Regions from separate parts of the Diaphorobacter sp. J5-51 genome, predicted to be linked through region 3. Evidence: predicted binding sites of a transcription regulator. Region 3 holds the regulator's gene; each other region holds the start of a gene.

What was found. Region 3 encodes HrcA, which represses chaperone genes, less so after heat shock. Its sites were predicted from a motif close to TTAGCACTCNNNNNNNNNGAGTGCTAA; they were not measured.
Region 1: a site for HrcA is predicted at 4,473-4,499, ahead of OX89_RS13335 (co-chaperone GroES). Genes of this name have one in related genera too.
Region 2: a site for HrcA is predicted at 3,728-3,754, ahead of rpoH (RNA polymerase sigma factor RpoH). Genes of this name have one in related genera too.

What each region holds. Positions count from the first base shown of each region.
Region 1 is NZ_JSYI01000100.1:15,265-22,334, forward strand. It holds gene pgi (glucose-6-phosphate isomerase) at 1-922, shown strand, start outside; gene OX89_RS13325 (GGDEF domain-containing protein) at 929-2,095, opposite strand; gene groL (chaperonin GroEL) at 2,366-4,006, opposite strand; gene OX89_RS13335 (co-chaperone GroES) at 4,097-4,387, opposite strand; gene OX89_RS13340 (bifunctional nicotinamide-nucleotide adenylyltransferase/Nudix hydroxylase) at 4,598-5,632, opposite strand; gene OX89_RS13345 (cysteine hydrolase) at 5,688-6,545, opposite strand; gene OX89_RS13350 (DUF1328 domain-containing protein) at 6,612-6,797, opposite strand.
Region 2 is NZ_JSYI01000032.1:77,944-85,013, forward strand. It holds gene OX89_RS04685 (bifunctional diguanylate cyclase/phosphodiesterase) at 1-572, shown strand, start outside; gene OX89_RS04690 (Crp/Fnr family transcriptional regulator) at 594-1,376, opposite strand; gene OX89_RS04695 (tripartite tricarboxylate transporter substrate binding protein) at 1,624-2,634, opposite strand; gene rpoH (RNA polymerase sigma factor RpoH) at 2,761-3,696, opposite strand; gene cutA (divalent-cation tolerance protein CutA) at 3,887-4,249, shown strand; gene ftsY (signal recognition particle-docking protein FtsY) at 4,300-5,448, opposite strand; gene OX89_RS04715 (pitrilysin family protein) at 5,478-6,932, shown strand; gene OX89_RS04720 (pitrilysin family protein) at 6,948-7,070, shown strand, end outside.
Region 3 is NZ_JSYI01000043.1:106,281-113,350, reverse strand. It holds partial or broken gene OX89_RS06555 (YdeI family protein) at 1-478, opposite strand, end outside; gene OX89_RS19045 (helix-turn-helix domain-containing protein) at 492-782, shown strand; gene OX89_RS18520 (hypothetical protein) at 850-2,076, opposite strand; tRNA gene OX89_RS06550 (tRNA-Ile) at 2,351-2,427, opposite strand; gene hrcA (heat-inducible transcriptional repressor HrcA) at 2,481-3,485, opposite strand; gene OX89_RS06540 (NAD kinase) at 3,514-4,410, shown strand; gene recN (DNA repair protein RecN) at 4,413-6,077, shown strand; gene rapZ (RNase adapter RapZ) at 6,081-6,944, shown strand; gene mutY (A/G-specific adenine glycosylase) at 7,055-7,070, opposite strand, start outside.

The DNA of each region.
Region 1 (7,070 bases), on a different contig from region 3:
CGAGGACGCGCGGGCGCGGCTGCCGCTGGCGCGCCATTTCTATGCACTGACGACCAACCTGGAAGCGGCGGCGCAGTTCGGCATCACCACCACGTTGGGCTTCTGGGACTGGGTGGGCGGACGCTATTCGCTGTGGTCCGCCATCGGGCTGCCGATTGCCATTGCCGTGGGTGCGCCGCACTTTCGCGCACTGCTGGCGGGTGCACATGCGATGGACGAGCATTTCCGCACCGCGCCGTTGGAATCCAACCTGCCCGTGCGGCTGGCGCTGCTGGACCTGTGGTACCGCAATTTCCACGGCTTCTCCAGCCGCAGCATGGCACCTTATAGCCATGGCCTGCGCCGCCTGCCGGCGTACCTGCAGCAATTGGAGATGGAGAGCAACGGCAAGGGGGTGGATGCGCACGGCCAGCCGCTGCCCTATGCCACTTCTCCCGTGGTCTGGGGCGAGCCGGGCACCAATGGGCAGCATGCGTTCTTTCAGATGATCCACCAGGGGCCCGACACCGTGCCCGTGGAGTTCATCGCGCTGCGCGAGCCGGGGCGTGATTTGCCGGACCAGCACCCGCGTCTGGTGGCCAACGCTTTGGCCCAGGCACGGGCGCTGATGATGGGACGGCCCGAAGAAGCCGACGGCCACCGGCGCTTCAGCGGCAACCGGCCGAGCACATTTCTGGTGCTGGAGCGTCTGGACCCGGCGTCGCTGGGCGCGCTGATCGCGCTGTACGAGCACCGCGTGTTCACCAGCGGGGCGCTCTGGGGCATCAACAGCTTCGATCAGTGGGGTGTGGAACTGGGCAAAGGCATCGCCAAGGACCTGGAGCCGCGTCTGGCCACGGGGGATGTGCAGGGGCTGGACCCGTCCAGCGCGGGGCTGTTGCGCCGTCTGGCGGCCTGGAACGGGGTGCGCTTCCCGCTCTGACGGGGCTCAGGCGCGCGCTGCCTGGGGCATGGCCGGCGCATCATCTACAGGCGCCGGCTGGAGTTCTGGAGCCAAGGCCACCCGGTTGCGGCCCTGGTCCTTGGCGGCGTAGAGCGCCTGGTCGGCACGCTCCAGCGTTTCCTGGGGTGACGAATGGGGCAGGTGCAGCGCCAGGCCGGCGGACATGCTCAGGCGCAGGCCCGGCGGTGCGTTGGGCACGGGCAGGGCAGCGATGGCTTCGCGCGTGCGCTCCAGCAGGGTCTGGGCGCTGCGTGGTTCGATGTCGCTGAGCAGCAGCAGGAACTCGTCGCCGCCCCAGCGCGCCAGCACATCGGTTTCGCGCACATTGGCGCGCAGGGCGTCGGCGAACACCCGCAGCACATGGTCGCCCATGGCGTGGCCGTGGTGGTCGTTGACGCGCTTGAAATGGTCCACATCGATCATGGCGAACAACAACGTGCCCTGCCCCCGGCGGCGGCGCCGGCACTCCAGCTGGATCAGCTCGACCATGGCGCGGCGGTTGTACAGGCCCGTGAGCTCGTCGCGCATGGCCAGCGCCCGGTTTTCCGCGAGGGCTTCGGCCAGCGCCTCACGTTGCCGGTCCAGGCGCTGGCGCATCTGCTGCACGCGCAGGTTCACCACCATGCACCCGGCCAGCACGATCAGGATCATGGCTGCGTAGGCGCCATCCATGACGTCGAACGTCGTTGCGTAGAAACGCGGCGAGACGACCACCGCCACCGAGAACGCCGCCATCGCGTAGAGCCCGATGCCCACGACCTGGCGCGGCGGCAGGCCCAGCGCACCGAAGAACAGGATCATGGCCAGCACGGAGGGCACCACGCCTCGGCCTTCCCCTGCCAGCACGTAGGCCACGGCGCCGCTGGTGATGGTCCACGCCATTTGCACCAGGGTCAGGGACGGATCGCGCAGCCGCTCGGACCAGCCGGTGCGGATCAGCAGCGTGATGACTGCGAGCCCCCCCACCGAAAGCGCCGCCCACCACCGCACAGCGTCCAGGTGGTGGTTTGCGCTGGGGTGGTGCAGCAACAGCATCACCAGGGCGCTGGAGCTCATCAGCAGCAGCGCGAGCAGCGCCATGCCGACGCGCACACGCCGGTAGGGGTCGCGGGAGAGGAGGCAGGGAAAGAGACGGCGAGGGGTCGTGTGCATGGCGGAGGCTCCTGCGAAGGGCCGTGCGATGGCGGTACGGCCAGAGTGAAACGCTAGCAATGAATTACTAATATTTACATATAAATACAATTATGCGATGAGCGCAAAGCTTGCTTTTGCGTAGGGGTATTGGGGAAAGGCGGGCCAGATCCGCGCGCAGTGCGCCGCGGAAGGTCGCCCGCCACACACGCAGGCGAAAAAAAACCCGCAAGCACTGCTTGCGGGTTGGGTGCTGCCTGCGCCTTCAGGGCGCAGGCGGGGACCTGGCAATTACATGCCCATGTCACCCATGCCGCCCATGCCGCCGGGCATGGCGGGGGCTGCGGACTCGTCCTTCGGCGCCTCGGCCACCATGGCTTCGGTCGTCAGCAGCAGCGAGGCCACGGAAGCGGCGTTCTGCAGGGCCGTGCGGGTCACCTTGGTGGGGTCCAGGATGCCCATTTCCAGCATGTCGCCGTAGGTGTCGTTGGCTGCGTTGAAGCCGTAGTTGCCCTTGCCGTTCAGCACTTCGTTCACGACCACCGACGGTTCGCCACCGGCGTTGGCCACGATCTCGCGCAGGGGCGCTTCGACAGCCTTCAGCACCAGCTTGATACCGGCGTCCTGCTCAGGGTTGCCGGTGGACAGGTCGCCCACGGCCTGCTTGGCGCGCAGCAGTGCCACGCCGCCGCCGGCCACGATGCCTTCTTCCACGGCAGCGCGGGTGGCGTGCAGGGCGTCTTCCACGCGGGCCTTCTTTTCCTTCATCTCGACTTCGGTGGCAGCGCCCACCTTGATCACGGCCACGCCGCCGGCCAGCTTGGCCACGCGCTCTTGCAGCTTCTCACGGTCGTAGTCGCTGGTGGCTTCCTCGATCTGGATGCGGATCTGCTTGACGCGCGCTTCGATGTCGGCAGCGGCACCAGCACCGTCGATGATGGTGGTGTTTTCCTTGCCCACTTCGATGCGCTTGGCCTGGCCCAGGTCGGCCAGCGTCACCTTCTCCAGCGTCAGGCCCACTTCCTCGGCGATCACCTTGCCGCCCGTCAGGATGGCGATGTCTTCCAGCATGGCCTTGCGGCGGTCGCCGAAGCCAGGCGCCTTCACGGCCACGACCTTCAGGATGCCGCGGATGGTGTTCACCACCAGCGTTGCCAGGGCTTCGCCTTCGACATCTTCAGCAATGATCAGCAGAGGACGGCCAGCCTTGGCAACTTGCTCCAGGGTAGGCAGCAGGTCACGGATGTTGCTGATCTTCTTGTCGAACAGCAGCACGAAGGGATTTTCGAGGATCGCGGCCTGCTTTTCGGGGTTGTTGATGAAGTAGGGCGACAGGTAGCCGCGGTCGAACTGCATGCCTTCCACGACTTCCAGCTCGTTTTCCAGGCTCTTGCCGTCTTCCACGGTGATCACGCCTTCCTTGCCCACCTTGTCCATCGCGTCGGCAATGATCTTGCCCACGGACTCGTCGGAGTTGGCGGAGATCGAACCCACCTGGGCGATTTCCTTGGAGGTGGTCGTGGCCTTGGAGGCCTTCTTCAGCTCTTCCACCAGGGCCACCACGGCCTTGTCGATGCCGCGCTTGAGGTCCATGGGGTTCAGGCCGGCGGCCACGTACTTGGAGCCTTCGCGCACGATGGCCTGGGCCAGCACGGTGGCGGTGGTGGTGCCGTCACCAGCGATGTCGTTGGTCTTGGAAGCCACTTCCTTCACGAGCTGCGCGCCCATGTTCTGCAGCTTGTCTTTCAGTTCGATTTCCTTGGCCACGGATACGCCGTCCTTGGTCACCGTGGGGGCGCCGAACGAGCGCTCCAGCACCACGTTGCGCCCCTTGGGGCCCAGGGTCACCTTGACCGCGTTGGCCAGGATGTTCACGCCTTCAACCATGCGAGCGCGGGCTTCGCCGCCGAACACTACGTCTTTTGCTGCCATTTTTGGCTCCTACAAATTTGAATCAAATGGGCTGCCAACGCTGATCTATCAAGCGCAGGCAGCTATGAAAAATGAGTTGACCAGAAGGGATTACTTCTCGACGACCGCGAACAGGTCGTCTTCCTTCATCACCAGCAGCTCGTCGCCATTGACCTTCACGGTCTGGCCGCTGTATTTGCCGAACAGCACGCGGTCGCCGACCTTCACGTTCAGGGCGATCAGCTCGCCCTTGTCGTTCTTCTTGCCAGGGCCAACGGCCAGCACTTCGCCTTGATCGGGCTTTTCCGCAGCGTTGTCGGGGATCACGATGCCCGAGGCGGTCGTGGTTTCGCTTTCGATACGTTTGACGATCACGCGATCGTGCAGGGGGCGAAGATTCATTGCATCTCTCCTGATAACAAAAAGGATTGCGACATCAAACAACGCGCCCGCAACGCGGACGCAGGGAACTGACACAGCGGTGTTGTTAGCACTCGTCTGTTTCGAGTGCTAATGATAGAGGCATTCGTGGCAGTTTCAAGGCCGCAGTGTCGGCAGGGCCTGCGATCAAGGTGCGGGAGCGCGGAGGGCAGCCGCACTTCCCCGTCCGCCTCAGTGGACTGTGAGGCGCAAGAAGTGGTTCAGCATGTGGAAGTGGTCTTCAAAGAACGCTTCTTCCATGCCCGCGAGCCGGTCGATGGCCACCCACTCGGCATGCGCCGCGTCGTCAGCCGCCTGCACCGGGGGCAGCGGAGCGTCCTGCAGGTCGAAGTAGTGCGCGTGGGTGATGGTGCGGCCGCGTTGGCTGCGGTCGGGGTGGTCGAACACCGTCACACTGCGCAGCGCCGCGCGCAGCGTGGCCTCGGGCAGGGCGCAATTCGTTTCCTCTGCCAGTTCACGCAGGCAGGACTGCCACAGCGTCTCGCGTTGTTCGATGAAGCCGCCGGGCACCGCCAGCAGGCCACGCCCTGGTGCGTGGGCGCGGCGGATGAGCAGCACGTGATCCTGGCAGCGCAGTACCGCGTCCACGGTCACGAACACGGGCGGGTAGGGCGCCGTTGCCCAGGCGGCGCGGTAACCGCGCAGCATCTGCCATTCCTGCTGCAGTGTGGCGAAGTGCGGCGTGTGGGCGAATTGCTCCAACAGCGCTTGCGTGGCGGGCGGCAGCATGGGCGCCAGCGGCTGCAGCGCATGGGCCACGGTGGCGGGTGTGGCGCCGAAGTAGGCGTCGCGGATGGCGGTCGCGTCTATGCGGCCCTGGCGCTCCATGCGTATCAATTCCCAGCCCGGAAAGGCGCTGAGGTAGCTGCTCGTGGCGTCCTTGAAATGGCCGACCAGCCCCACGCGCGCCTGCGGCGGGCTGTGGCGCGCCACCGCGTTGCGCACGGCTTCCACCCACACCGCCTCGTTGTAGTAGTCGCGCACCGGCAGCACGGTGAGGCGCGTGCGGTCGCCCTCGGGCAGAGCACCGCGCAGCATGGCTTCGCGTTCGTGCCAGGTGAACGGGTTCTTGGGTGTGCGCGCCTGGAAGGCCGAGCCGACGATGACGATGACCTGCCGCGCCTGCACCAGCGCTTCGCGCAGCAGGGCGAGATGGCCGGTGTGGACGGGCTCGAAGCGGCCGATGAGGATGGCGGTGTCGTACATGCGGCGATTCGTGTGTTCTCAAAAAAGTGAGCTGCTCGCGCTTGATGGATAAGCGCTAGAGGCAAATTTCGCTTGAAGCCGCCAGCTGTGCACCCTGGGCGTGCATCGCCTCCAGGAAGGCCTCATGCTGCGCCTCGAAGCCGGCCACGGGGCTCATGCAATCGGTAAGCAGCACCAGACGCCGCGGGCTCCACCCGGGGTGCAGGCGGGCCAGGTGCTGGATGATGTGCTCGGTGGTGGCGCGCACGCAGTGGCTGCTGGCCTCGCCTGCGATGAGCAGCAGGTCTGCGCTGGCCAATTGGTCCAGCAGCTGGGTGTTCAGGGTGGTGTGCGGGTCGGCCGCGTCGGGTACTTCGGCCTGCACGGCGCTGTAGTGCTCGGTCCAGGGGCTCATGCCCTTGAAGACGGACTGCACGGCGCGCACGCGATGCGCCTGCCAGTCGCTGCACGCGGCCAGCACGTCGGTATGCACGCCATGGCCCCAGCTGCCGATTTCGCAATGCACGGGCCAGACCATGAGGGTGTAACGGCCCTGGGTTTCCAACGTGTCCAGGTAGTCCAGTGTGCGCGCCAGCGCGGCAGGGTCACGCGGCGCAAACGCACCCGCGCGGACCTGCGCAGCGGTGATGGCGGTGAAGGGCGCCACCGCGCCCCCGTCGCTGCGCTGCCAGTAGGCAGGGTGCGCCACGTCGTACCGCTGGTGCGAGTCGAGGGTGACAGTGATGTGGTCTATACCTGCCCCCTGCGCGCGGATGAACGCTGCCAGGCGCTGCATGTCCGCATGCGCGCCGGGAACGGGCAGCGCCGGGGCGGTTACCGCGCCGCTATGGGGATCGCGCGAGTGCCACGCGGCGGGCAGATCGCAGAAGTCGTTCTGGGGATCGATGGCGAGCAGGTGGACGGTGCGGGTCATGGCGCGGATGCGAGCGTGCAGGGCCTGCAGTGTAGGCAACTGCGGGGCCGCATCCGGGCGGCACCGCTATTTGATGGCTTTGCGCGCGGCCCCGATACCCAGCAGCGCGAGCACCACGAACAGCACGGCCAATACCAGGAACACCACGAACAGCACCTTGGCGATGGCGGCCGAGCCAGCGGCCACGCCGGTGAACCCGAGCGCGCCGGCGATGAGCGAAATGATGGCGAAGATGATCGCGTACTTGAGCATGGGGATAGGCCTCCTTGGGATGGGCCGCCGGCGGGTGCGGCGGCTGGGCACCAGAGTAGAGGCGCTGGCGCAGGCGCTCCGTCATCTGGCGAAACCGCAGCGTGTAGGAGGGTGTTGACAGTGCTGCCGGTTATCGCAGCGCATGCAGCACCACGCCGCCGGCGATCAGCAGCAGCACGGCGCACGTGCGTTCTGTGGCGGCCATTAGCAGTTCCCTTTCAGGATGATGGCAACCGTCCAGGCGCTGTACAGCCGCTGCAGCACAGGCGGCGT
Region 2 (7,070 bases), on a different contig from region 3:
CGGCCTGTCGCCAGATCGCGGCGTGGGAGCGCCAGGGCATGCGTTTGCGCGTGGCAGTGAACCTGTCCGCCCAGCAGCTGCGGCAGACCGACCTCGTCGAGCAGGTGGCGCGCAACCTGCGCATCCACCATGTCCCGCCCGAGTTGCTGGAACTGGAGGTGACCGAGTCGGAAGCCCTGGCCGACCCCGAGCAGGCCTGCCAGGTGCTGAACGAGCTGCGCGCGCTGGGCGTGGCCGTGGCGCTGGACGACTTCGGCACGGGCCACTCGTCGCTGGCCTACCTCAAGCGCCTGCCGGTGTCGCACATCAAGGTGGACCGGGAATTCATGCGCAACGTGCCTGCCAGCGGAGGCGACACCACGCTGGTGCGCGCCGTGGTCGCGCTGGCGCACACCATGGGGCTGCGGGTGGTCGTGGAGGGCGTGGAAACACGCGAGCAGCTGCAGTTTTTGCGTGAGATGCAGTGCGCCTGCTACCAGGGCTGGCTGTTTGCCAAGGCGCTGGCTCCCGACGACGTGGCCCTGCTGTACGCGGCCGGTGCCGACGTGGCGGCGGAAGGCGCGCTGGGCTGAGGTGCCGGCAGCGACGCTGGCTTACAGCGCGGCGTGCACCGGCGCTTGCGCCGCAGGGGTGGTGCGCGCAGCCGCACGCGCCTGGTACAGGTTGGCCGCCGAGCGGCGGCCGCCGCGCGTGAGCGCCAGCAGCGGCGCGCGCTGGATCTCGCAGTGCCAGCGGTCGCGCCGCAGCACGCCTTGCTCCTGCGCCAGCAGCGCCAGGGCGCGCGCCACGGACTCGCGCGTGGTGGCGAGCAGGGCAGCCAGCACCGTATGGCTGGGCAGGCGCACCAGCGTGCTGCGCTGCAGCTCGGCCAGTTGCAGCAGCGCGCCCGCCAGTTGGCCCACCACGCCGCGGATGCGGGCGATGCGGCCCCAGTCGGCCAGGCGCGCGTTGGCGTTCAGTTGTTCGCGCGCCAGTTCCAGCAGGAATTCGCCTTGGAACTGGCGACCGGCCCCCAGCAGGGGCGCCAGGTCCAGTTGGCAGACGCGCCCCGGCGTGACCGCCACGTAGGACAGGTCCGCCGGCTGCTGCAGCAGCGCGGGGGCGCCCAGGGCCTCGCAGCAGCCCGCCATGCCTACGGGGTGCTCCACTCCATCGTCGCCGCGGCGTTGCACCAGCAGCGTACCGATCTTGACCACCTGCACACTGTGGATGCTCTCGCCCTGGCGCTGCAGCATCTCGCCCTTGCGAAAGCGCCGCTCCGTCAGGTGCCCGCGCCAGCCCGCGCGCGTTTGCGGGTCCAGGCGGCCCAGCAGGCACTGCTGCTGGCAGGCGCAGTCGTTGCAGGTATGGCCGCCGGAGGACGGATGGTCGGTCATGAGTACAAGCCAAAATGGGCTTCAGCGCTTGTCTGGCAAGCGGTGAAAGCTATGAATACCGTAGCGCCTCGCGGAGGGCCGGTCAGCGGCCTCGGAGTGCTGGGGATTGGCGGAGAGTGTGCAAGGCGGGGCCGTCCTGCCCCGTGACCTAGGTCAACGTTTGGGACCAAGTGCTTGCACTGCGCGCCGCAGGCCGCGCCCCCGGCCGGCCTTACCGGCGTGGCCGCCGCGCTGCGGCGGTGCGCGGTCACTCGGCGCGGATGCCCTGTTCGCGGATGACGCGGCTCATGGTGGCCGTGTCGGCCTGGATCCGGTTGGCCAGCCCCTCGGCCGACGAGCCAATGGCCTGCCAGCCCTGCTGGAACAGCTTGGCGCGCACTTCCGGGCTGCGGGCGATCTCGCCGATCACGCGGGACAGCCGTGCGCGCACCGGGGCGGGCATGGACGCGGGTGCGGCAAAGGCGTTCCAGATCTCCAGCTGGAAGTCGCGCACGCCGGCCTCCGCCAGGCTGGGCACCTCGGGCGCCAGCGTGCTGCGGCCCGCGGAGGTCACGCCGATCAGGCGCAGCTTGCCCGCCCGTGCCTGGGCCTGCGCGAGCGCGGGCGGCAGCAGCGCCATTTGCAACTGGCCACCCAGCATGGCGGTGGCCACCTGCGGGTAGCCGGGGTAGGGTACGTGCACCGGGGCGATGCCGGTGCGCGCCTTGAGCAGCTCGGTGCCCAGGTGGCCCACGGTGCCCACGCCGGGGGTGCCGTAGCTCCAGCGGTCGCCCGCGGTGCGCGCGGCCTGCAGGAAGGCGCGTGCGTCGGCGCCCGCGGGCACGTCGGGCTGGTTCACGGGAGCGGTCAGGACCAGGGGCGATACGCCGATCAGCGACAGCGGCGCGAAATCCTTCACGGGGTCGTAGGGCACGTGCGCGTTGAGCAGCTTGGCGATCGTGAGGTTGCCGTTGATGAACAGGCCGATGGTGTGGCCGTCCTGCGCCTTGGCGACCGCATCGGCGCCGATGTTGCCGCCCGCCCCCACCTTGTTTTCCACGACCACGGGTTGGCCCAGGGCTTGGGACAGTGGCTCGGAGAAGGTGCGCGCCGTCAGGTCGGGCGAAGAACCCGGTGGGAAGCCCACGATGATGCGCAGGGGCTTGGCGGGCCAGCCGGGGGTGGCGGGCGCGGCATCCTTCTGGGCCATGGCGGCGCCGCAGGCCGAAGCCAGGGCCAGTGCCAGCAGGCCGCGGCGGGCGAGGGGGTGGGGAAACATGGGTGGCGATCTCCAGTCTGGGCCGGGCAGCGAAGTGCGGCCCCGCCGGCAAAGAAAAAGGCGCGTAGCCGGTGAGGGCTGCGCGCCTGGATTATCTGCCCGCGATCCGGGCTGCTGGGCGAAGGCTCAGGCGTACTCGGCCAGCGCCTTCTTCATCTTTTTCATGGCGGCCACCTCGATCTGGCGGATGCGCTCCGCGCTCACGCCATACTCGGCCGCCAACTCGTGCAGTGTCATGCCGCCCGAGCCATCGTCGTTCACCTGCAGCCAGCGCTGCTCCACGATGCGGCGGCTGCGTGCGTCCAGGCTGTCCAGGGCGGCGGCAATACCGTCCGTGGCCAGCGCGTCACGCTGGCGCGACTCGATCATGGCGGTGGGCTCATGGCCCGCGTCGGCGAGGTAGGCGATGGGGCCAAAGGCCTGCTCGCCATCGTCGCTGGGAGCGGGGTCCAGCAGCACGTCGCCACCGGATAGGCGCGTTTCCATCTCGATGACTTCCTCGCGCTTCACGTTGAGCTGCTCGGCCACCAGGTCGATCTCGTGGTCGGATAAGGTTTCGCGGTGCGTGTCGGCGTCCAGCGCGTCGGCCTTGAAGCCCTGCTTCATGGAGCGCAGGTTGAAGAACAGCTTGCGCTGCGCCTTGGTCGTTGCCACCTTGACCATGCGCCAGTTCTTCAGGATGTACTCGTGGATCTCGGCCTTGATCCAATGCATGGCGTAGCTCACCAGGCGAACGCCCTGGTCAGGGTCAAAGCGCTTGACGGCCTTCATCAGGCCCACGTTGCCCTCCTGGATGAGGTCGCCATGCGGCAGGCCGTAGCCCAGGTACTGGCGCGAGATGGACACGACCAGGCGCAGGTGCGACAGCACCAGGCGGCCGGCAGCCTCGACATTGTTGTCATCCTTGAGCTGGCGCGCGTAGCGCTGCTCCTCCTCCTGCGTGAGCAGGGGAAGGCGGTTGACGGCGGAGATATAGGCGTCCAGGTTGCCCAGCGGGGGAACCAGCGCCCACGGGTTCGCGGGCGAGAGGGTCGTCACGGAGGTTGCAGTCTGGAGTGCCATATCGGTAGTCCTTTCTTTCATGCAAATCATATTAGCACTCCATTGGATAGAGTGCTAAAGGCATAGTTCCCCTACGGATGTAGGAAATAACCACCAAGAGGCGCAACGACGGCCCTTAAAACGCAGGTGCGGCTGCTTCCCCGCGCGTCAAGGGCCGTTGTGCAGTTACGCCTTGTGCCAGACTTCGATCATGACATCTTCCCTAGACGCCCAGATCGCCGTTGTGACCACCACCGTGGGCGACGCCGCCGCCGCACACCGACTGGCCAGGGGCGCTGTCCAGGCGCGCCTGGCCGCCTGCGTGCAGGTGGAGGCCATCACCTCGCACTATGTCTGGCAGGGGGTGCAGCAGGCGGAAGCAGAGTGGCGGCTGGTGTGCAAGACGCTGTTGTCTGCCGCGCCCGCCTTGCGGGACTGGCTGCGTGCCCAGCACCCCTACGAAGTGCCGCAACTGCTCACCCACGCCGTGCAGGCAGAGCAGGACTATGTGCTGTGGTTGGCGCAGCAGGTGGACCCGGCCTCGATAGCCGGGCCTGCTCAAGCGCCGCGTTGAAGCAATGGCTGGCGGATGCCGCCTGCATCCGCCCACAGGGGGTAACTATCTCAGGTCAGCAGGGCCTGGGCGAATTCGCGTGCGCTGAAGGTCTCCAGGTCTTCCACTTTCTCGCCCACGCCAATGAAGTACACGGGCACGGGCCGCTCCTGCGCGATGGCGGCCAGCACGCCGCCCTTGGCCGTGCCGTCCAGTTTGGTGACGATCAGTCCGGTGAGTTGAAGCGCGTCGTCGAACGCGCGCACCTGCGCCAGGGCGTTCTGGCCGGTGTTGCCGTCGATCACCAGTAGCACCTCGTGCGGGGCGCTGGCATCGGCCTTGGTGACCACGCGGCGGATCTTCTTCAGCTCTTCCATCAGGTGCAGCTGCGTAGGCAGGCGGCCGGCGGTGTCCACCAGCACCACATCTTTGCCGCGCGCGCGGCCGGCGGTAACGGCGTCAAAGCTCACGGCGGCAGGGTCGCCCCCTTCCTGGCTGACGATCTCCACCGTGTTGCGCGTGGCCCAGACACCCAACTGCTCGCGCGCCGCGGCGCGGAAGGTATCGGCGGCGGCCAGCAGCACGCTCTCGCCATGGTCGGCCAGGTGCTTGGTGAGCTTGCCGATGGAGGTGGTCTTGCCCGCGCCGTTCACGCCGGCCACCATGATCACGGTGGGTGTGTGCTCGCCGATCACCAGCGGCTTTTCCAGCGGCCGCAGCAGGTCGGCCAGCGCATCGGCCAGCAGTCCCTTTACGGCAGCAGGCTCGGTGGTCTTGGTCTCTTTCACGCGGCGCTTGAGGTCCTCCAGCAGGTGCTGCGTGGCTTTCACCCCGGTGTCGGCCATGAGCAGGGCTTCCTCCAGCTCGTCGTACAGCGCGTCGTTGATCTGCGTGCCCGTGAAGACGGTCGCGATGCTGCTGCCGGTCTTGCGCAGGCCGGATTTCAGCCGGTCCATCCAGCCCTGGCGTACGCCCCCGGGCTTCGGGGTGGGCTCGGGGACGGCAAGGGGCACGTCGATGGCTGCGGGGGCGCCGGCCGAAGGGGCAGCCGGCTCCGGCACGCTGGTGGCGCCTGCGCCAAAGGGCTTGCGCAGCCAGCCGAATGCGCCGCCGCTGGCGGGGGCGTCGGCCGCGGGCGGCGCCGCAGGGCTGGCCACGTCCTCGGGTGCAAGGGCGGGTTCGGCGGGGGCGGGCGGTTTCTTCTTGAAAAAACTGAACATTGGCGGGTTCTTAGAATCGCAGCCATTCTATGAAACGCGCTATCACCCTTGTGGGCCTGCTGGCCTGTCTGCACGCCTGGGCGCAAAACCCAGCGCATGAATCCCCACCTGCTGCGTCTGCCGCGGCGGCGCACGCCCAGGCCACCACGGCCAGCGGTGCGCAGCAATTCACCCTGAAGAACGGCATGCAGCTCATCGTGCAGCCCGACCGGCGCGCGCCCACGGCGGTGCACATGGTCTGGTTGCGCGTAGGCGCCATGGACGAGGTGGACGGCACCTCGGGCGTGGCGCATGTGCTGGAGCACATGATGTTCAAGGGCTCGAAGGCCGTGCCGCCGGGCGAGTTCTCGCGCCGCGTGGCGGCGCTGGGCGGGCAGGAGAACGCCTTCACCAGCCGCGACTACACCGGCTACTACCAGCAGATACCGGCCGACCGGCTGGCCGACGTGATGCAGCTCGAATCCGACCGCTTCGCCCACAACCAGTGGCCCGACGCGGAGTTCACCAAGGAGATCGAGGTCGTCAAGGAAGAGCGCCGCATGCGTACCGAGGACCAGCCGCGCGCCGCGCTCATCGAGCAGCTGTTCGCCTCCACCTTCATCGCTTCGCCCTACCGCCGCCCGGTGGTGGGCTGGATGAGCGATCTGGAATCCATGACCCCCGACGACGTGCGCCGCTTTTACCGCGACTGGTACGTGCCCGGCAATGCCGCCGTGGTGGTGGCGGGTGACGTGGACCCGGCGCAGGTGCTGGCCCTGGCGGAGAAGACCTACGGCACCATTCCCGCACGTGCCCTGCCGGCGCGCAAGCCGCGCACCGAGCCGGCGCAGCAGGGCCTGCGCCGCATCGCCTTCAAGGCGCCGGCCGAGCAGGCCTACGTGGCGCTGGCCTTCCGCGTGCCGGGTGTCACGCGCCTGGACGACATGACCGATGCCGACCGTGACGGCCTGGCGCTGCTGGTGCTGTCGGCCGTGCTCAGCGGCTACGACGGCGCGCGCCTGGAGCGAGCCCTCACGCAGGGTGCGGACCGTGTGGCCGACGGCGCGGACAGCCAGGCGTCCATCCTCGGACGCGGGCCGGCGCTGTTTCTCATGACCGGCGTGCCCGCCGCGGGCAAGACCTCGGCCCAGGTCGAGGAGGCGCTGCGCGCCGAGGTGGCCCGCGTGGCGCGCGAGGGCGTGAGCGAGGCCGAACTCTCGCGCGTGAAGACGCAGTGGGCGGCCTCCACCATCTACGCGCGCGATTCGCTTTACAGCCAAGCCAGCGATCTGGGCAGCAACTGGGTGCAGGGCCTGCCGCTGGACGCGGACGAGCGCATGCTCAAGCTGCTGCGCGCGGTCACGCCGCAGCAGGTGCAATCCGTGGCGGCGCGTTACTTCGGCGACGATCAGCTCACCGTTGCCACGCTGCTGCCCCAGCCCGTGGCGGCAGGCACCAAGCGTGCCGCCCCAGCACCCGACGCTGCCGGTGGCCGCGTGCATTGAGCCAAGGTGTCAGCGATGTACAAAACTCTTAAAACGATAGCTGCTCGCGCTTTGTTGATAAGCGCTGGAGCCATTTTTTATACTCAATCTGCCTGGGCACTCCTGCCCATCCAGCACTGGACCGAGCCCAGCGGCGCA
Region 3 (7,070 bases):
ACTGTCCGGCGCGAGAACGAGCTTTGAAAAGGTGGATGGTTTCGCCGCGCGCGAGCATATCAACCAACTGGGCAATACGTCTGGCGCGCGTTTCTGCTTTCACGGCTGTCTGGATACGCCACAGTACCGCGTAACGATTGGCCGCATTGATCGTTGCAAAGAAGGCTTTGGCCTTTGCGTCAATTCCAACGCGGCCAACAGATCCTCGGGTACGGTAGACATAAGCCCGTGCCCAGCGCCCATCGGCCTTGGCCGCTTCGATCTGGGCGTAGCCAGGCGCCTGCATGCGGCCCGCCACTATGAGTGCCTCGACCTTGTCGATGTTGACTTTCGACCAGATGCTGCGCGCGCGCCGCGGCGTGAAACGCTGGAGGTAGTGCTGATCGTCGAGAGCTTTTTTCTGACCGTCGATCCAGCCCCAACAGAGTGCGATTTCCACCGCCTGGGGGTAGGTAACGCTGGGTTCTTGAGCGCCCTTTCCCTATCCCACGCTGACCGGTATCGGCGTAGACGTTGACGCGATCAATGACGAAGCCCTTGTAGACCACCTGAAGGCGGGCACGTTTACGACCATCCGGAAGTGGACGCAGACCGACTTGGCGTTGCGGGCTGACGTTGACCGCAACTATGTTTCGTTGATCGAGCTTGGCCGAAACAGTCCGAGTGTGCGCCTGATGTTCGGACTGTGTGACGCCCTCGACATCGCACCGTCAGAGCTGCTCAAGGATGTGGAGCGCCGAATGCGCTTGCAGGCGAAGGCTAGTTTGTCTTCAGTGGATTGATCCGAGTCGGAGGCATCACGAGCGTTTACCGTGGCCTTTCCACAATGTTTGTGGAATCCCAAGCCTGCTAGTCATTTGAATCCGATTTTTCCGGCCCGCCATCTGAAGCTTTCGCGCGGCTAATCGCTTCCAAATGCTTTTCAATCTTCTGAAGGGAGCCGCATATATCCTTGATAGTAGTTGCGTTAGTCCCCTCGATAGCGTCAACCACTGCCTGCTCAAGGCTTTTCACAGATGCCATACCCTCAAGATGCTTAACAGAGAGCACGCATTTGTCTGTAGCCGATGTTTCACGCCACAGAGGCGGGTGGAACCTGTACGAAATTTCTACAGGCATTCCCGCGTCTCCCAAAACTTTCAGAAGTCCGCTGTACTGGCCACCAAAAAACACAAGTCGTTGCCCTGGGGCAAGAGATGGAATTCCTGATGTTGGAATGTAGCGCCCGTCTCCAGACGGGGTTTCGATACCAAACCAGCTTATCGGTATAGGCTTCGAAAATTTTATGTCGTAGGCATTTCCAGTGCCCACATTTTCAATTACCAGTTCAATAATAGATTGCGTCCGCTTGCTGGGTTGATAGTACGCAACTAACTGAGGCTGAGAGTTTCTGTAAACAGCGACATATGCAACCAGAGCAGCAAGTGCAGCGGATGCCGGTGCCAAGTAGTCAGCCAAATATTTATTCAAATCGCCAGGCATCAAAAATCCCCTCCATAAAGGTAGCAGCTGATATGGCATCAGCAGATGACTGAGTTCCGGCGCAGCACTACCAAAAACTGCACCGAAGAAGAGCAAGACAACGCCGACGGCAGAAACATGGACGCCGCCTGTGGCCGTTGCCTCTATCTTTTTTGAAACGTCGTCTATCTGCCCAACCAGTTGACGCGCTTGTGCATCAAGCGATTGCTGAGCCTTTTTTTCAGCTTCGAGAACCGCAATGTGCATCGTGCCATGCGCCTCTTCCAACTTCTTAACAATGCTCTCTAGGTGCCCAATACGCCCTTCAACGGTCTGATTGGCAGCGGGGCCGCTAGTGCATATCAAGTGCCCCTCACCGAATACACCAAGTTCAATCGGATTAACTGATAACACGATTGGAGGGGGATTCCACCGAGGAAACGCCTTAAACCATAAGCCGAACTGCGACCCTACAGTGGGTTGCCCAAAATCTGCCCGCGTTTTCAAGATACCCCACACCACGGTCAACACACCACCGAGCTGCAAGCCCATACCCAAGAGACGGAAAGCTTTCTCAGACCACCCGAGAACGCCAGCCATTGCAACGAAAAACACTACAACAGCTAAAGCCCACCAGTAGTGGGACTTGACTGGGACACTACGCATCCAGTGATGCTAAAGCCCTCAACCACCGCACGAATTTCACCATAGTCCTCCTGCCGGCTTGCCTCCCTGGAACAGATAGTACAGGCGGCAAACGAGCATGGAGCCAATCAAAGGGGTTCGGCTGAATTTCTGGCAAATTTCTGGCAAAAAAATTTGCCAATGAAGCAAAGAAAAAGGCACCTACCGCGCTTCCGCAGTAAGTGCCTGTTTCAATTCAACATTTTGGTAGGGCGTGTTGGACTTGAACCAACGACCAAAGGATTATGAGTCCTCTGCTCTAACCAACTGAGCTAACGCCCCAAGGGGTGCGCTGCCCTGCCTCGTAGGCGGCGCAGCGGCGCGTATTGTAGGGGCTACTTCCGGTGGCTCAGGGCGTTGGAGACCAGCTTGGAGGTGATGTCCACGATCTGGATCATGCGGTCATAGGGCATGCGCGTGGGGCCGATCACGCCCAGGGTGCCCACCACCTGACCGTCGACCTCATAGGGTGCACTCACCACGGACAGCTCTTCAAATGGCACCACCTGGCTCTCTCCACCGATGAAAATGCGCACCCCTTCTGCCCGGCTGGAAATGTCCAGCAGGCGCAGGATCTGCGTCTTTTGCTCGAACAGGTCGAACGCACGGCGCAAGTGGCTCATGTCGCTGGAAAAATCGCTCACGGACAGCAGGTTGCGCTCGCCCGAGAACACCACCTCGTCCTGCGACCCGGACATGGCCTCCGAGCCCACGCTCACCGCGGCCTGCATCAGCGCCGCGATTTCTCCGCGCAGCTTGTCCACCTCAAGCTTCAGGCGCTCGCGCACCTGCTCCATGGTGAGGCCCGCGTAGTTGGCGTTGAGGAAGTTGGCGGCCTCCACCAGTTGCGACTGGGAGTAATCGACCTCGGTAAAGGTCACGCGGTTCTGCACATCACCGTCGGGCGAGACGATGATCACCAAAAAACGCTTCTCGGACAGCCGCAGGAATTCAATGTGGCGAAACACCGAGGCGCGCCGCGGCGCCATCACCACACCCACGAACTGCGACAGGCTCGACAACAGGTGGGCGGCGTTGGCGATCACCTTCTGCGGCTGCTCGGGCATGAGCTGGACTGTCGGCAACTGCTCCTGCTGCACGGTGAGCATGGTGTCGACGAACAGGCGATAGCCCTTGGCGGTGGGCACACGGCCCGCGGAGGTGTGGGGGCTGGCAATAAGCCCCAGGTCCTCCAGGTCTGCCATCACATTGCGTATGGTGGCGGGCGACAATTCAAGCCCTGATGTCCGCGACAAGGTTCTGGAGCCGACTGGCTGCCCCTCGGCTATGTAGCGTTCCACCAAGGCCTTGAGTAACAACTTGGAGCGGTCATCAAGCATTGAATCATTTTAATGATGTAATTTCTGCATGAAGCCCATCTTCCGCCGCGTTGCAGTCATAGGCAAATACCCGGGGCCTGGCGCCGTTTCAGCGTCCGACAGCGCACGGCAGATCATCGAGAGCATTGCCCAGTTCGTCACCCAGCAGGACTGCGAGTTGACGCTGGAGGCCGAAACCGCCGCCCACACGGGCCTCACGCAATACCACACGCTGGATGTGGAGGGGATCGGCCGGCAATGCGACCTGTGCCTGGTCGTAGGCGGCGACGGCACCATGCTGGGCGTGGGCAGGCGGCTGGCCGGCTACGGCACGCCGCTGGTGGGCATCAACCAGGGGCGGCTGGGCTTCATTACCGACATTCCGCTGGAGGGCTACCAGGACGCGCTCACGCCCATCCTGCACGGAGACTACGAAGAAGACGTGCGCCCGTTGATGCAGGCCTGCGTGATGCGCAGTGGCGAGTGCGTGTTCGAGGCGCTGGCCCTCAACGACGTGGTGGTCAACCGCGGCTCCACCTCCGGCATGGTGGAGCTGCGCGTGGAGGTGGACGGCGTATTCGTTTCCAACCAGCGCGCCGACGGCCTGATCGTTGCGTCGCCCACCGGCTCCACGGCGTATGCCCTGTCTGCAGGCGGCCCGATGCTGCACCCATCGATCCCCGGCTGGGTGCTGGTGCCGATCGCGCCGCACACCCTGTCCAACCGGCCGATCGTGCTTTCCGACGCGACCGAGGTGGCCATTGAGGTGGCCGGCGGGCGCGACATCAGCGCCAACTTCGACATGCAGTCGCTCGCATCGCTGCAACATGGCGACCGCATACTGGTGCGCCGTTCCGCGCACCGGGTGTGCTTTCTGCACCCGCGCGGCTGGAGTTACTTTGCCACCCTGCGCAAGAAGCTGGGTTGGTACGAGGGAGGTTCCTGACCATGGCCCTGAGGCGGATCGCCCTGAGCGATTTCGTGATCGTGCGATCGCTCGAGCTGGACCTGCATGCCGGCTTCACCGTGCTCACCGGTGAAACCGGTGCCGGCAAGTCCATCCTGATCGACGCGTTGCAACTGGTGCTGGGCGCGCGTGCCGACTCCGGTGTGATCCGCGAAGGCGCGCAGCGCACCGACGTCTGCGCCGAATTCGACGGTGGCACCATCGCGCTGGCAGCCTGGCTGGACGAGGCGGGTTTTCCGCGCGACGACACGCTGCTGCTGCGCCGCACCGTCGATGTGCAAGGCAAGAGCCGCGCCTGGATCAACGGCATCCCCGCCACGGCAGCGCAGATGCGTGCCGTGGGCGAGCATCTGCTGGACATTCATGGGCAGCACGCCTGGCAGAGCCTGACGCGGCCCGACGCCGTGCGCGGCCTGCTGGACGCCTATGCCGGCGCGCAGGTGCAACCCTTGGCCGCGCTGTGGACGAGTTGGCGCGACGCGCAGCAGGCGCTGACCCACGCCCGCGCTGCCCAGGACACGCTGCAACAGGAACGCGAGCGCCTGCAGTGGCAGATCGGCGAAGTGGACAAGCTGGCGCCGCGCGATGGCGAATGGGAGGAACTCAATGCCGAGCATGCGCGACTGTCCAACGCCCAGTCGCTGCTGGACAACGCCCAGGCCGCCCTGAGTGTGCTGGAGGACGAAGACGCGGGCGGCGCGCTGCGGGCCCTGGCGCAGGCACAGCACCTACTGCAGGACTACGAGCATGTGGACCCGTCGTTTCGCACCATGAATGAGGTGCTGACCTCCTGCATCGCCCAGGCGGGCGATGTGGCGCACTCTCTGCAAAGCTACCTGCGCCACGCCGAGCCCGACCCGGATCGGCTGCAGCAGCTGGACGCCCGCGTATCGCAGTGGATGCAGCTCGCGCGCCGCTACAAGCGCACCCCACCCGAACTACCCGCGCTGCTGCAAGACTGGAAGGACACGCTGCACCGTTTGGACAGCGCCACTGACCTGGCCGCATTGCAGGCTGCCGAGCAAACCCATGGCGCCGCTTACCAGAAGGCCGCACGCGCCCTGTCGCAAAAGCGCGCCAAGGCTGCGCCGCTACTGGCGCAGGCCATCACCCGCGCCATGCAGGGCCTGGGCATGGCGGGCGGGCGCTTCGAGGTGCAACTGGACAAGGCCGAGCCTGGGCCGCATGGCATCGACCAGGTGGCTTTCCTGGTCAGCAGCCACCCGGGCATGACGCCGCGGCCCATCGGCAAGGTGGCGTCGGGGGGCGAGCTGTCGCGCATGGCGCTGGCGATCTCGGTCACCACCAGCGAACTGGGCGAGGCGCCCACGTTGATCTTTGACGAGGTGGACTCGGGCGTGGGCGGCGCCGTGGCGGAGATCGTGGGCCGTCTGATGCAGCAGCTCGGGACGGCCCGGCAGGTACTGGCCGTCACCCACCTGCCCCAGGTGGCCGCGTGCGCGGACCATCACCTTGTGGTGGCCAAACACAAGCACGCCGAGGGCACCACCAGCAGCGTGGCCGCCGCCAACGAGGAGGCGCGCGTGGCCGAGATTGCGCGCATGCTGGGCGGCGAGCGTCTGTCCCCTACCACCCTGGCGCATGCACGCGAGATGCTGCAGGGCGCCGCCAAACCCACACCCTGAGCCATGGACCTGGAAGTCGTCGTCATCACCGGTATGTCCGGCTCGGGCAAGTCCGTCGCGCTGCATGCGCTCGAAGACGCGGGCTACTACTGCGTGGACAACCTGCCGCCGGAACTTTTGACCTCCTTCGTGAAGCTGGAGCACGCACACCACGGCCACCGCGTTGCCGTGGCCATGGACGTGCGCAGCGCCACCGCCCTGCCCTTGGTGCCGCAGCAGTTGGCCGGCCTGCGCGAGCAGGGCGTGCAGGTGCGCCAACTGTTCCTGGACGCCACCGACGACGTGCTGGTGCGGCGTTTTTCAGAAACCCGGCGCCGCCACCCTCTGTCCCAGGCCGAGATGCGCGAAGGTCCGCGCCCGCTTTTGCACACCATGCGGTTGGAGCGCGAGCTACTGGCCCCGCTGCGCGAGCAGGCACACGTCATCGACACCAGCACCCTGCGGTCCGCGCAATTGCTGAGCTATGTGAAGGACCTGCTGTCGGTGCCGCCGAGTCGGCTGACCCTGGTGTTCCAGTCGTTTGCGTTCAAGCGCGGCATCTCCATGGACGCCGACTATGTGTTCGACGTGCGCATGCTGCCCAATCCCCACTACGAGCCGCTCTTGCGCGCCCTCACGGGCAAGGACGCGCCGGTCATCGACTACCTGCGTCAGCAGCCCGAAGTAGCGCTGATGCTGGCGCACATTGGCGATTTCCTGGACCACTGGCTGGACGCGCTGGCCCACAACCACCGCAGCTACGTGACCGTGGCCATCGGTTGCACGGGAGGACAGCACCGCTCCGTCTACCTGGTGGAGCAGCTGGCGGCGCGCTTCGAGGGCCGCTGGAATACGCTGCGCCGCCACCGCGAGCTCGACGGCATCTAGCATGCACCGCTAGGTGACAGCTATTGTTTTAGTAGCTGCTAGCGCTTGCTATTGAACGACTTGCAATAGTTTTCTACCGGAAGTCGCCTATCTACGGTCGCTACCAGCTCTCATTTTTGACAGTCG